Regions from separate parts of the Lysobacter sp. Root667 genome, predicted to be linked through region 3. Evidence: predicted binding sites of a transcription regulator. Region 3 holds the regulator's gene; each other region holds the start of a gene.
What was found. Region 3 encodes sigma-54, which starts transcription at its own class of promoters, with help from an activator protein. Its sites were predicted from a motif close to TGGCACGNGCNTTGC; they were not measured.
Positions count from the first base shown of each region.

Region 1: a site for sigma-54 is predicted at 2,018-2,032, ahead of pgaA (poly-beta-1,6 N-acetyl-D-glucosamine export porin PgaA). Genes of this name have one in related genera too.
Region 2: a site for sigma-54 is predicted at 1,807-1,821, ahead of glnA (type I glutamate--ammonia ligase). Genes of this name have one in related genera too.

Region 1 covers NZ_LMHF01000016.1:125,870-130,591, reverse strand. Annotated here, with positions in the region: gene ASD78_RS19280 (two-component regulator propeller domain-containing protein) at 1-319, opposite strand, end outside; gene ASD78_RS19275 (response regulator transcription factor) at 361-1,059, opposite strand; gene pgaA (poly-beta-1,6 N-acetyl-D-glucosamine export porin PgaA) at 2,122-4,182, shown strand; gene pgaB (poly-beta-1,6-N-acetyl-D-glucosamine N-deacetylase PgaB) at 4,184-4,722, shown strand, end outside.
Region 2 covers NZ_LMHF01000011.1:139,586-144,307, forward strand. Annotated here, with positions in the region: gene ASD78_RS10765 (GNAT family N-acetyltransferase) at 1-108, opposite strand, end outside; gene glnA (type I glutamate--ammonia ligase) at 328-1,737, opposite strand; gene ASD78_RS10775 (undecaprenyl-diphosphate phosphatase) at 2,009-2,815, shown strand; gene ASD78_RS10780 (META and DUF4377 domain-containing protein) at 2,971-3,777, shown strand; gene ASD78_RS10785 (RDD family protein) at 3,840-4,442, opposite strand; gene ASD78_RS10790 (SDR family oxidoreductase) at 4,513-4,722, opposite strand, start outside.
Region 3 covers NZ_LMHF01000009.1:529,855-534,576, forward strand. Annotated here, with positions in the region: gene hprK (HPr(Ser) kinase/phosphatase) at 1-838, opposite strand, end outside; gene ASD78_RS06070 (PTS sugar transporter subunit IIA) at 835-1,308, opposite strand; gene raiA (ribosome-associated translation inhibitor RaiA) at 1,352-1,678, opposite strand; gene ASD78_RS06080 (RNA polymerase factor sigma-54) at 2,043-3,482, opposite strand; gene lptB (LPS export ABC transporter ATP-binding protein) at 3,581-4,300, opposite strand; gene lptA (lipopolysaccharide transport periplasmic protein LptA) at 4,300-4,722, opposite strand, start outside.

The DNA of each region.
Region 1 (4,722 bases), on a different contig from region 3:
CCGGCCCCGTTTGCGGCGTACCCTCCGAGACGGACGTATCGAACGCGGGCTTTCCGCGGAATATCGTGAACGCCAGGCCGTCGAAACGCGCCAGGCCGCCGAACGTGCCGACCCAGAGATAGCCGTCGCGGGTCTGGAGCACGGTATTGGCGCCCGACTGCGGAAGCCCGTCGTCGCTGGTGAAAATCCGCGAACCCATCCGGTAGTCGAACGCGCCTGCGGGCAAGGCCGAAGCGGGACCGCAGATGACGAGCAATCCTGCGGCCAAGCCCATCGACCGCAGCCATATCAACCGCAACCAGACCCCGATGTTGCTCACGCCGTTCTTCCCCACCGTCAGCCTTATGCCGACCCGATCGACTACCAGTTCAATACATAGCCGACGCTGCGCACGGCGCGCAGAGGAAGTTCTTCTTCCGCCAGCTGCTGGCATTTCTTGCGCAGGCGGTGGATCAGCATCTCCAACCGATGCGGGTCGAAGTCGTGGGCGTTCTTGACCAGACGCGCGATCAGCGCCTCGCGTTGCACCGGCATCCCGGCCGCCTCGGCCAGAATCTCCATGACTTGCCGCTCGGCCAGGTTCATCTCGATCTGGGCGCCCCTCGGGCTCAGGATGCACCACCCTCGTTCGTCCAGGCGCCACTTCGCATGCGTCGGTGCGGGGTTCGCGTCCGGAACCACCCATCGGGCCAGGTTGCGCAAGGTCGTCACGACCTCTTCCATGTCGACCGGCTTGGGCAGATAGGCGTCCGCGCCCGCGCGCAGTCCGCGCAGCCGGTCCTGGTTGGAATCGTATCCGGTCAACATCACGATCCCGACGCGCGGCGACAGACCGCGCAGATGCGTTGCGATGCTGAAGCCGTCCTCGTCGGGCAGGTCGACGTCGAGCAGCACGAGATCGTAGGAACGAAGGGTCATCGAACGGTAGAGTTCCAGCGCCCCGCCCATACCCACGACGGAGAATCCGGAGTGGCTCAGCACGGGCATCAGGATCTCTTCTCTGAATGTCCGATCGTCTTCCACCACCGCGAGCGTGGGCAGCCGGTGCACGGCTTCCATCAAGCTAGCGCTCATCGCATTCCCCCTGCGCAAACCATATCCAGCTCCCTGGAACCACGCGAGTCCCCTCCCTGTTTTCGCGCGCAATCAAAGTAGCATGGCGCTATTCGCCGCAACGACGGCGAATTTGCTTCCGTGATCGAAGTCACAGCGATCCCGCGTGCGCGCAAGCGCGCGATGTTGGCGACGGATCGCCGATGCCGTATAGCAGCCGTTGCTTGAGTGATTCTCCCTACGACTTTCGTCCTATTGCCGAAGCTCGATGCTGGGGTTCGGCGATCGACGGATGCTTCGCATGACGCGCCGAACACGAGCATCGAGAGCGCAGGTTCGCGTGTTGTTGCTCATCCATCCATTGCAAGAAAGCGCTCTGCAAGGCGCGCATCGTCGCAGCACGCGGGCGTGCGATAGGACATGAACGCTGGCGCCGCTCGGCGCTCACTTTGCCGAGTCTGTCGTTTCGCATTCGTAGCGATGCAAGATCGACCGACGCGCTAGTCGTTGGTCTCCTGCCCGTCTCCTTGTTGTGAGTCTGGATATCGTCGTGGGCGCTCAAGCGAGCATCGGGTTGCTGGGCGCGATACGCACGGTCATGGCCCGCAAGGGACGCCGATGACTTCGGACTGGGAATGCTCCGCCTGCCGGCCGCTGTCGCCGCGGAACCGTCGGCCGCAATCCGCCGCACGGCACCACCCGGCCGCCGACCGAGCGGCTTGCGACGGATCGGGCACGCCGATCATCCCTAAGTACACAGACCGCACCCGCCGGGCAGCACCGGTGGCCGCGACCGACGCTTCGACAGGTTCTGCTCCTGTCCCCCAAACCGGCCCCGCGCCGGTTTTTTTTGCCCGCGTGCCGACCCCGCCGGCCGGGGCTCAGGCTGCTCAAGCCCGCCTAGGGCGCCTCAAGCGCGTAAGTGCCCGTCCTAACTGAACAAAACGGCGTCCAAGGAGCCAAATGGCACGGACTTTGCATCTACAACCTGTGACTTAGCTCACATTTTTTGAGCCACTACCCGGGGGCCGCCCGCCCCCGCTAGGTCACACGGGATACGGACTATCCATGCAGGCTTTCCATCCACTTTCGCTGTCCCTGGCTTTGGCATTGGCCGGTGGAACTTTCCCCGTCGCGTCAGTAGCTGCCGCTGCGAGTCAGGCCGCGGCCGCGATTCCCTACCCCCGCATCGAGCAGCTGCGCGCGGACCGCGACTGGCTGGGCGCGCTGTCCCTGATCGAACAACACCTCGCCGCGCAGCCCGCCGACGCGCGCCTGTACCGCCTGCGCGTGCTGACCCTGGCCGACATCGGCGCCCGCGACCGCGCGCGCAAGCTGTACCTGGCCCGCCCCGAAGTGTTCAGCGCCGAAGAAGCCGCCAGCCTCGACGCCGCCGGCCTGGCCCGGCGCATCGTCTGGAGCAAGCTCTATGCGGTCGACGAAGCCACCCGCCTGGAAGAAGCGCGTGCCGCCGAGGCCGCGATCGAGGCCTACCGCGCCCAACTCGCGCGCAGCGGCACGCCGGAACCGGCCAGCCTGGCCTACGACCGCCTGATCGTGCTCAACCGCCTCGGCCGCCATCAGGAAGTCGCCGACGACTACCTGCGCCTGGAAGCCGGCGGCCGTCCGGTGCCGGGCTATGCCCTGGGCGCGGTCGGCGATTCCCTGCTCGCGCTGCGCCGTCCGGACGAGGCCGCGCCGGTACTGGAACGTGCGATGCAGGCCGATCCCGACGACCCCGACCTGCCGATCCAGCTCGGCTACGCCCAGCTGGAACGCGAACGCTACGACCTGGCCCTGCCGCTGCTGCGCGGGCTGGTCGAAGCGCGCACGCCCTGGCCGCGCGCGCCGGGCGCACGCCGCGGCTTCGAGAACTGGCAGCGCTACGACGCCGAAACCGACTACGCCATGGCCCGCGCCTTCGGCGAAGACCTGCCCGGCGCCCAGGCCATGATCGAACCGCTGGCCGCGATCGGTCCCAACAACGCCGACCTGCAGACCACGCTCGGCTCCATCTACAGGTTCCGCGGCTGGCAGGAGCGCGCGCTGGAACGTTTCTCGATCGCCGGCACCCTGGACGAACGCAACGTCGAAGCGCGCATCGGCCAAGTCGAAACCCTGTCCAGCCTGCAGCGCTACGAGCAGGCGCGACCGATCCACGACCAGCTGCTGGCGCGCTACCCGAACGAGCCGCACGTGCGCTCGATGGACAACAACTGGGACATGCGCCGTGGCTGGCAGGCACGCGTCTACGCCGCCGGCGGACGCAACCGCGACGGCGGCGGCGCCTCGCCCTTGGGCAACCGCGACCGCGAGTACGGCGTCGAAGCGGCGACCCCGCTGATCGGCGACCGCTGGCGTCTGCTCGCGCGCAGCGGCCGGCGCTGGGCCGATTTCAAAGGTGCGCAACTCCAGGGCGGCCGCAGCGTCGCCCAACGCAACGAGCTCGGCCTGAGCTATGCCTACGATCGCTTCGACGCCAAGCTCCGCGTCGGCCGCGACCGCGACGATCTGGGCGGCACCGCCGTCGCCATCGACGCCGGCTGGCGCATCGACGACCGCTTCGCCCTGCGCGCGCGCGTCAGCCGCAACGACGCCGCGGCCTCGCTGCAGGCCCGCGCCTCCGGCATCACCGCCGACCTGTACGAGTTCGGCGCCGACTACCACCCCAGCGAACGCACCTCGCTGGCCGCCACCGCGCAGCACTGGCGCTACGACGACGGCAACAATCGCGACCAGCTGAGCCTGGCGCTCGACCAGCGCCTGCTCAGCCGCCCGCACCTGCTGATCGACGGCCTGGCCAGCATCGGCAGCGGCCGCGGCAGCCGCGACGACGCGCCCTACTTCAATCCTTCGCGCGACGCCTCGGTCGAGTTCGGGGTCCGCTTCGATCACCTGACCTGGCGCCGCTACGACCGCCACTTCCGCCAGCGCTTGACCCTGTCTTCGGGCGCGTACTGGCAGCAGGACTACGGCACGGCCTGGGTGCCGTCGCTGCGTTACGAGCACGAGTGGCAATTCGCCCCGGGGCGGGTGCTGAGCTACGGCCTGAACTGGTCGCGCCCGGTCTACGACGGCCAGCGCGAACAGCGCCTGGGCTTCGACGCCGAATTCCGCTGGGGAGAATGAGATGACCCGTCCACACCGCCCCTCGCGACTGGTCCTGTTCGTGCTGATCCTGTACGCGCTGGTGTTCTGCCTGCTGCTGCCGGTCGCCGCACAGGCCGCCGAACCGCTGCTGGTGCTGAGCTATCACGATGTGCGCGACGACGTCGCGCGCAAGGGCGACGCCGACGCCTATGCCGTCAGCACCCAGAACTTCGCCGCCCACCTCGATTGGCTGTCCGGCCACGGCTACCACCCGGTCTCGCTGTCGCAGGTGATCGACGCCAACCGCGGCGGCGCCGCACTGCCGTCCAAGCCGGTGCTGATCACCTTCGACGACGGCCTGCGCAGCCTGTACACGCACGCCTTCCCGCTGCTGCGCGCGTACGGCTACCCGGCCCTGGCCGCGGTGGTCACGCACTGGGTCGAACTGCCGGCCGGCGAGCGCGTGGACTACGGTCCGCGTCCGTTCACCGCCGACGACTTCGTGACCTGGGCGCAGCTGCGCGAGATGCAGGCCAGCGGCCTGGTCGAAGTCGCCAGCCACAGCGACGACCTGCACCA
Region 2 (4,722 bases), on a different contig from region 3:
CAGCGCGTGGATGCTCTCCGACGGCGACAGTCGGGCCATGCCCTGCAGGTGTTCGCGCAACAGCGCGATCACCTCGGGATGGTCCAGTTCGCCTGCACGGATCTGCATCTTCGCTCCTGGCGGTGGTGCGGCAACGCGGGACGGCGGCGCGGGCCGCCGTCCCTGTCGCACGTTAGACGGCGTAGTACATCTGGTACTCGAGCGGGCGAACCGGGAGCTTTCCGGAATGCGTTGAAGCGCATTCCGGCCCGGCGAGCGCCCGGTCCGACAGGACCGGGCCGGACATCCGCCGGTCCGAAGACCCGATGTTCGTACGCGGCCCAGTCATCAGACGGCGTAGTACATCTGGTACTCGAGCGGATGGGTTGCGGCGCGGAACTTGGTCACTTCCTGCATCTTCAGCGCGATGTAGCCGTCGATGAAGTCGTCGGTGAACACGCCGCCGGCCTTGAGGAAGTCGCGGTCCTTGTCCAGCGCTTCCAGGGCCTGGTCGAGCGAATGGCAGACGGTCGGAATGCCCTTCTCTTCTTCCGGCGGCAGGTCGTACAGGTCCTTGTCGCTGGGCGCGCCCGGGTCGATCTGGTTCTTGATGCCGTCCAGGCCGGCCATCATCAGCGCGGCGAAGGTCAGGTAGCCGGACTGGATCGGGTCGGGGAAGCGCATCTCGATGCGGCGCGCCTTCGGGTTGGCCACGTACGGAATGCGGCAGCTCGCCGAACGGTTGCGGGCCGAATAGGCCAGCATCACCGGCGCCTCGAAGCCCGGCACCAGGCGCTTGTAGCTGTTGGTGCCCGAGTTGGTGAACGCGTTGATCGCGCGCGCATGCTTGAACACGCCGCCGATGTACCACAGCGCCATCTGCGACAGGCCGCCGTAACCGTCGCCGGAGAACAGGTTGACGCCGCCCTTGGCCAGCGACTGGTGCACGTGCATGCCGCTGCCGTTGTCGCCGACGATCGGCTTGGGCATGAAGGTCGCGGTCTTGCCGTTGCGGTGGGCGACGTTCTTGATGATGTACTTCATCGTCAGCAGTTCGTCGGCCTTGGCGACCAGAGAATTGAACTTGGTGCCGATCTCGCACTGGCCGGCGTTGGCGACTTCGTGGTGGTGCACTTCGACTTCGATGCCGGCCTGTTCCAGCGTCTTGCACATCTCGGCGCGGATGTCGTGCAGCGAGTCCAGCGGCGCGACCGGGAAGTAGCCGCCCTTCACGCCCGGACGGTAACCGCTGTTGCCGCCTTCGTATTCCTTGCCCGAGTTCCACGCGGCTTCTTCCGAATCGACGTGGAAGAAGGTGTGGCCCATCTCGTTGGCGTAGCGCACCGAGTCGAAGATGAAGAACTCGGGCTCAGGACCGAAGAAGGCCTGGTCGGCGATGCCGCTGGACTTGAGGTAGGCCTCGGCGCGCTTGGCGACGCCGCGCGGATCGCGCGAGTAGGCCTGCATGGTCGCCGGGTCGAGGATGTCGCAAGTCAGGATCAGGGTCGGATCGGCAGTGAACGGATCCAGGACCGCGGTCGAGGCGTCGGGCAGCAGGATCATGTCCGACTCGTTGATGCCCTTCCAGCCGCTGATCGACGAGCCGTCGAACATCTTGCCGTCTTCGAACAGCGCCGGCTCGACGATCGACTTGGGGAAGGTCACGTGGTGCTGAACGCCACGCATGTCGGTAAAACGCAGGTCGACGAATTCGACCTTGTGGTCCTTGACGAGCTTTTCGACGTGTTCGAGGGACATGGACTGGATCCGGATTGGGAAGGGACAGGACGTGCGGTGCGCGGCTTTGAGCTGCTTGGCTTAAGTAAAGCAAGCAGCGTGCCAAGTTCTGAATTAACGTATATGATTGATTATCAAGAAAATTAATCTTGGCGCACCGCAGCAATGCTTCCTATTGGTGCTTTTCCGTTTGTGAATGCACCAATTTGGACCAAGCGCTCTTTAGGATATCCTGCTGCGGTTTTTGTCCCTGCCGTCCTGCCGCCCTCTCGCTTCGCACGATTCCCACTCAATGACCGATCTGCTCGCCGCGCTCCTGCTCGGCATCATCGAAGGCGTCACCGAATTCCTGCCGATTTCCAGCACCGGCCACCTGCTGATCGCGCAGCACTGGCTGGGCAGCCGTTCGGACCTGTTCAACATCTCGATCCAGGCCGGCGCGATCCTGGCGGTGGTGCTGATCTACCGGCGCCGGCTGTGGCAGCTGGCGACCGGCTTCATGCAGCCCGACAACCGCGACTACCTGCTCAAGCTGATCGTCGCCTTCGGCGTCACCGCGGTGCTGGGCCTCACGGTCAAGAAGCTGGGCTTCGTACTGCCCCACAAGGTGCTGCCGATCGCCTGGGCGCTGGTGTTGGGCGGCATCTGGATGCTGGTGGCCGAGCACTACGCGGCCAAGCACGCGCAGACCCTGGGCGAGCGCACGACGATCAGCTGGACCGTGGCGATCCTGGTCGGCGTGGCGCAGGTGATCGCGGGCGTGTTCCCGGGCACCTCGCGCTCGGCCGCGACCATCTTCGTCGCCCTGCTCGCCGGCACCACCAGCCGCGCGGCGGCGACCGAGTTCGCGTTCCTGGTCGGTATCCCGACCATGTTCGCGGCCACCGCCTACGAACTGCTGGGCGTGATCGGCACACCGGCCGCGACGAGCGAGAACTGGACCGCGCTCGCGGTCGCGTTCGCGGCCTCGGCGGCGACCGCGTTCGTGGCAGTGAAGTGGCTGCTGCACTACATCCAGAAGCATCGCTTCACCGTGTTCGCCTACTACCGCTTCGCCCTGGGTGCGGCGCTGCTGCTGTTGATGCCGTCGGGCAGCTGATCCGCGCCGCGCGCGGCGGCATCCGGCGCCTGCGGCGCCGATGCGTGTGGAATTCATCCTTCCTTTTCGTGGCCTGAACGATACTGAATAGGCTTGACCCCACCGGTCGAGCCGATGCGTTCGCATGGTTCGGCTATCGAAACGGAAAACCCCACATGAAGATGCTCGCCCCCGCACTGCTCAGCCTGGCCCTCGCCGCCTGCGCATCCAACACCGCGCCCGAAGCCACCGGCGCCGGCCGCGATGTCGACGCCAGCACCGCGAGCGCGGCCCTCAGCCTGGACGCCTACCACTGGCGCCTGACCGACGCGACCGACAGCAGCGGCAAGCCGATCGCCGCGCTCGTGCCGGACCCGAAGCGCCCGCTGCAACTGGACTTCGACCGCGGCCGGGTCAGCGTCAGCGGCGGCTGCAACCGCGCCAGCGGCAGCTACACCCGCGACGCCAAGGCGCTGAGCTTTGGCGACATGGCGCAGACGCTGATGGCCTGCGCGGACACGCGCCTGATGGAACTCGACCAAGCCATCGGCGAACGCCTGCGCGGCTCGCTGCCGGCGCGGATCGAAGGCGGGGCCGACGCGCCGCGCCTGCTGCTGACCGCCGCCAACGGCGACCGGCTCAGCTTCGAAGGCGCGCCGACGCCGGCCACGCGCTACGGCGGCGAAGGCGCCACGGTGTTTTTCGAAGTCGCCCCGCAGCGCGCGCCGTGCTCGCACCCGCTGATCCCGAACATGCAGTGCCTGCAGGTGCGCGAGCGCCGTTACCAGGCCAACGGCGTGACAATCAAGAGCGACGCCGCCTGGCAGCCGCTGTACCAGGACATCGAGGGCTACACCCACGAACCCGGCGTGCGCAACGTGCTGCGGGTAAAGAAGTACGCGATCCAGAACCCGCCGGCCGACGCCTCGTCGGTGGCCTACGTACTCGACATGGTGGTCGAGTCCGAGATCGTCTCGAAGTAGGTCCTGCCGCCGCGACTACCCCATCGCGACCACCCGGGACCGGGCGGTCGCGATGGCCGCGCTCAGGGCGCGACCGTAATGCTGGCCGCCGCGCCGGTGTCCGCCGCGACCCGTCCCGGCTGCGGCACGATGCCTTCGCCGAACTGGCTGCTGATCGCATGACGCGGCCGGCCGACGCGCTGGCCCGGACGCGGACGGCGGATCACGTAGGTCTTGGTCAGGGAGTCGTGCCAGCCGCGGCGGACTTCTCCATCGCTGAACAGCAGCGACAAGGCATCGAACGGAATCAGGCGGCACAGGCTGCGCAAGAACGCGCGCGCGAAGCCCGGCGCCCTGCCGTACTCGTCCACCACGCGGGTGTTGGTGATCAGCTTTCCGATGGTGAAACCGAACGCGCCTTCCATGAAAGCGTAGTAGACCACCGTGATCGCGGCGGTCAGCAGGATATCGGTCAGGCGGTCGATGCGATCGATCCACGCGAGCACGGCTTCGTTGCCCGACAGCGCCGCGAGCACGCCGAGCAAGGCGCCGCACAGCAGCACGATCAGCTTGTCGATCAGCCAGTTGAAAAAGCGGCGCCACTTGGTGGCGGACTCGACGTCCACCAATTCCACGACATCGGCCACCGCCGCGCTGGAGGCGCGGTACGGGTTCTGTTCTTCCATAGCGTTCCCCCTGCGAACGGGGAAAATCTAGCAGTTCCGTGGCCGGAAACAACGTCAGGCTGGGCCCGGGCTAGAGGGTGCGGGTCTGCCCGCCGTCGACGTCGACGATCGCGCCCTGCATGTAGCTGGCGGCGTCCGACAGCAGGAACGCGACCACCTGCGCGACCTCCTCAGGCGTGCCGTAGCGGGCCACGCGCAGCTGGCGGGCGAGCTCGGCCGCGGCCTGCGCCGGTTCGATGCCGCGCTCGCGCGCCAGGGCTTCGATGCGGCGCTGGGTGCG
Region 3 (4,722 bases):
CGAGGTTGCGGCCGGGCATGACCGGCAGCGTGATCACCGGCACGTCCAGGTCGAGCACGCGGCGCAGGCCGGTGTCGCCGGTGAGGCGCTCGATGCCCGAGGGCAGGGGCTCGGTCATCGGCTTGGTCAGGTGCACGATCAGGCGCAGGTATTTGTTGTTCTTGACCGCGGTGTCGCCGAACATCTGGCGGATGTTGAGCACGCCCAGGCCGCGCACTTCGAGCAGGTCCTGCAGCATCTCGGGGCAGGTGCCGTCGAGCACGTCGGGCGCGATCTGGGTGAACTCGGGCGCGTCGTCGGCGACCAGGCGGTGGCCGCGCGTGACCAGTTCCAGCGCCAGCTCGCTCTTGCCCGATCCGGACTCGCCGGTGATCAGCACGCCGATCGAGTAGATCTCCATGAACACGCCGTGCATGGTGATGCGCGGCGCCAGGGTGCGGGCCAGGTGGTACTGCAGATGGTTGAGCAGTTCGTGGCCGCGCCGCGGCGAGACCCACAGCGCGGTGCCGCTTTCCTCGGCGGCCTGGCGCAGGTCCTCGGGACAGGCCTGGTCCTTGCTGATCACCAGCGCCAGCGGGCGGAACTGGATGATCTTTTCGATGGTTTCCCAGCGCAGGCGCGAGTCCAGCCCGTCCAGCCAGGACAGTTCCTCGCTGCCGAGGATCTGCACCTTGTTGGGGTAGATCGCGTTGAGATAACCGGCCAGCGACGGGCGCCGCGCGACCGTCTCCACCGCTTCGACCACGCGGTCGTCGCCGCGTTGCCCGGCCAGCCAGCGCAGGCTCAGACGTTCGCGTTGCTGTTCGAACAGTTCCCCGGCGCTGATGCTGGTGGTCATGCGCGCGCCCCGCTGCGCAGGGCGTCGCCGCCGAGCAGGCGCCGGCTCAGCTCGTCGACGTCGGCCGCGCCGCGCAGGGCGGCGCGGAATTCGGCGTCGCCGAAGTGCTCGGCCAGTTCGGCCAGCAGTTGCAGATGCTGTTGCACGTAGTGTTCGGGTACGGTCATGGCGAGCACCAGGTCGACCTTTTCGCCGTCGGCAGCGCCGAAGTCTACCGGTTGTTCGAGGCGCAGAAAGGCGCCGCGGCTGTCGCCGAACAGGGCGCTGCGGCCGTGCGGGATGGCCACGCCGTGGCCGATGGCGGTGCTGGCGAGGCGCTCGCGCGCGCGCAGGCTGTCGGCGACGGCGCCGGTCGCCGCCGGCGTGCCGTCGGCCAGCAGGCGCGCAGCGGCTTCCAGCACGGCGTCGCGATCGCTGGATTGCTCCAGGATCGCGACCCGTTGCGCGCTCAGCAGTTCATGAAGCGGCATCGTTCAACACAGCGTCGGGAGGCGCCGCATTATCCTCGAACGATCAGGTTAATTCGCCGTTCCGGGCGAGACTTTCTCCGCGGTGGTGGTCGACGAGCTTGCTCTTGTGCTTCATCAGCAGGCGGTCGAGCTTGTCTGCGAGCAGGTCGATGGCCGCGTACATGTCGATGGCGGCGGCGTCGCAGTGCAGGGTGCGGCCGGCGAGGTTCACGGTCGCTTCGGCGCGATGGTCGGGCTTGTCGAGGCTGAGTTGGGTGCGAATGTCGAAAGGCTGTTCGTAGTGACGTTGCAGCCGCGCCAGCTTGGATTCGACGTAGTCACGCAGCGCACTGGTGACTTCGAGCTGCTGGCCGTGGGTTTCGATACGCATCGGAGGCCTCCTTACACATCAACTAGGGAATGCGGCTCCGTAGCCGGAGCCACGAGCCCAGCATCGCACGCTGGCGACAAGGCGCAAGGGGTGGAAGACACGAAATCGGGCGGCTGGCGTGAAAAGCCTTGATCCGATGCGGATTTCGCGTGCACTACGACCGCGGGTTGCGACCAAAGTCGGGTGCGGGAGTAAAAACGAGGTTAAAAGGCAAGGTGAAGGATGTTCCACGAGGCGGAGGCGATGGCTCCACGCGGCGAAGGCGGCCTTCGTTTCCGTTCTTTCTTCTCCGCTTGCGGTAGACGTTACCCGAAAGGGCGGATGAGGCAGTCGATGAGGCGGCGTTCCGCGTTCGCGGCCGGCCTCAGCCCATTCGCACCCGGTCCTGCGACGACGGAATGCTCATCGCCTCGCGGTACTTGGCGACGGTGCGGCGCGCCACCGGCACGCCGGTGGCCTTGAGGGTCTCGGCCAGGCGCGCGTCGGACAGCGGCTTGCGCGGGTTTTCGGCCTCGATCAGGCGCCGGATCATGGACTGGATCGCGGTGCTGGAGGCCTCGCCGCCGGCGCCGGTGTCGATGCCGGAGGCGAAGAAGGCGCGCAGCGGCACGGTCCCGCGCGGGGTGCGCGCGTACTTGCGCGAGATCGCGCGCGAGACCGTGGATTCGTGCAGGCCGATCTCGTTGGCGACTTCGCGCAGGGTCAGTGGGCGCAGCGCGCTGTCGCCGAATTCCAGGAACGCGGCCTGCTGCTTGAGCAGGCAGCGGGTGACCTTGAGCAGGGTGTCGCCGCGCGCTTCCAGGCTCTTGAGCAGCCAGCGCGCTTCCTGCAGGTGGCCGCGCAGGTAACTGGCGTCGGCCGCGCTGGCGTGGCGGATCATGCCCTCGTAGGCGCGGTGGATCGACACCCGCGGGCGCATGCCGTCGGCCAGGGCGACCCGCCACAGGCCGTGCTGGCGCCAGATCACCACGTCCGGGGCGACGTAGGTATCGGCCGCGATCGCGCCGATCTGGGCGCCCGGGCGGGGGTCCAGCGAGCGCAGCAGCTGGACGGCGGTCTCGACCTCGGCCACTTCCAGCTTGAGTTCGCTGGCCAGCCCGGCCGCGCCGATCTTGGGCAGGCGCTCGAGCGGACCGTTGGCGAGGCGGTCGGCCAGTTCGCGGCCGGGCGTCTCCGCGGGCAGCTGGGCCAGCTGCAGGCTCAGGCATTCGCCCAGCGAGCGCGCGCCGACCCCGACCGGGTCGTAGCGCTGGATCTGGTGCAGGACCGTGGTCAGCTCGTCCACGCCGGCGTCGATGGCCGGACCCAGCGAGGCGGCGATCGCGTCCAGCGGCTCGCGCAGGTAGCCGTCGTCGTCGATGGCCTCGATCAGGGACACCCCGAGCAGGCGGTCGCGCGCGGTCAGCGGGCTCAGGTGCAGCTGCCACAGCAGGTGGTCGTGCAGGGTGTCGGCGTCGGCGACCTGTTCAGCGGCCGGGCCGTCGTCGTCCTGGTCGGACGGGCCGATGCGCTGGTACCAGGGTTCGCCGTCGCTGGCGCCCCAGTCGGCTTCCGGCGGCAGGACTTCGCGATCTTCGCCGGAGGACTCGGGAGAGGAGCTTTCGCGCTCGTCTCCGCCGCCGTCGGCACCGTTGCTGACGCTGATCGCGGTCTCGGTCCAGTCCAGCAGCGGATTGCTTTCCACCGCGGTGACCAGCTCGGCTTCCAGTTCCACCGCCGACAACTGCAACAGACGGATGGCCTGACGCAATTGCGGCGTCATCACCAGCTGTTGGCCTAGCGAGGCTTGGAGGCGGGGCTTCATGCTCGGCTTCTAACGCGACCTGATGGGGCGGGCGGCCGCAAGCGCGTTCCAGGTCTGGCGAAAAACGACGCCTGGAACCCTGCACAATCGAGCTAAGGTTACAGACGGAAGGTTTCGCCCAGGTACACGCGACGGACGTCGGGATTGGCCAGCAGCGCGTCCGGAGCCCCCTGCGCGAGCACGCCGCCTTCGTTGAGGATATACGCCCGGTCGCAAATGCCCAAGGTCTCGCGCACGTTATGGTCGGTGATCAGCACGCCGATGCCGCGATTCTTGAGGTGGCGCACGATTCGCTGGATCTCGCCGACCGAAATCGGGTCGACGCCGGCGAAGGGTTCGTCCAGCAGCATCAGGCGGGGCTTGGCCGCCAGCGCGCGCGCGATCTCGACGCGGCGGCGCTCGCCGCCGGACAGGCTGGCGCCGATCTGGTCGGCGACGTGGGTCACCTGCAGTTCGTCCATCAGGTTGGCCAGCTCGCGCTCGCGGCCGTTGCGGTCGAGGTCGTCGCGCAGTTCCAGCACCAGGCGCAGGTTGTCGGCGACGCTGAGCTTGCGGAACACCGAGGGTTCCTGCGGCAGGTAGCCGACGCCATACTTGGCGCGCGCGTACATCGGTTCGCTGGTGATGTCCTTGCCGTCGAGCACGATCTGGCCGGCATCGGCCGGGACCAGTCCGACGATCATGTAGAAGCAGGTGGTCTTGCCGGCGCCGTTGGGACCGAGCAGGCCGACCACTTCGCCGGCGTCCAGCGTCAGGCCGAAATCGCGCACCACTTCACGCGAACGGTAGGCCTTGCGCAGGCCGCGGGCGACCAGCATCAGCGGCCTCCCTTGGGCGGCGCGGCGGGCTTGCTCTTGGGCTTGAGCGTCATGTTGACGCGGCCGCCGGTGCCGCCGCTTTCGATCTGGCCGGTCTTCATGTTGTAGACGATGCGGTCGCTCTTGATCGTATCGCCGCCCTTGTCGACGTAGGCGTTGCCGGTGAGGATCACGGTGTCCTTCGGCATGTCGTAGTCGACCTTGTTGGCGCGGCCGTTGAACGGCGAGCCGTCGTCCATTTCCTGCTTCAGCGTGACCTGCGAGCCGGTCATGGTGACGTAGCTGATGTCGCCGTCGGCGCGCTTGATGTCGGCCTTGGCGGCGTTGATGACCAAGGTGCCCTGGACGATCTTGACGTTGCCGCTGAGCAGGCACGGACCGCTGTCGCTGCTGACCGAGCAGTTGCTCTGGTCGGCGCCGAC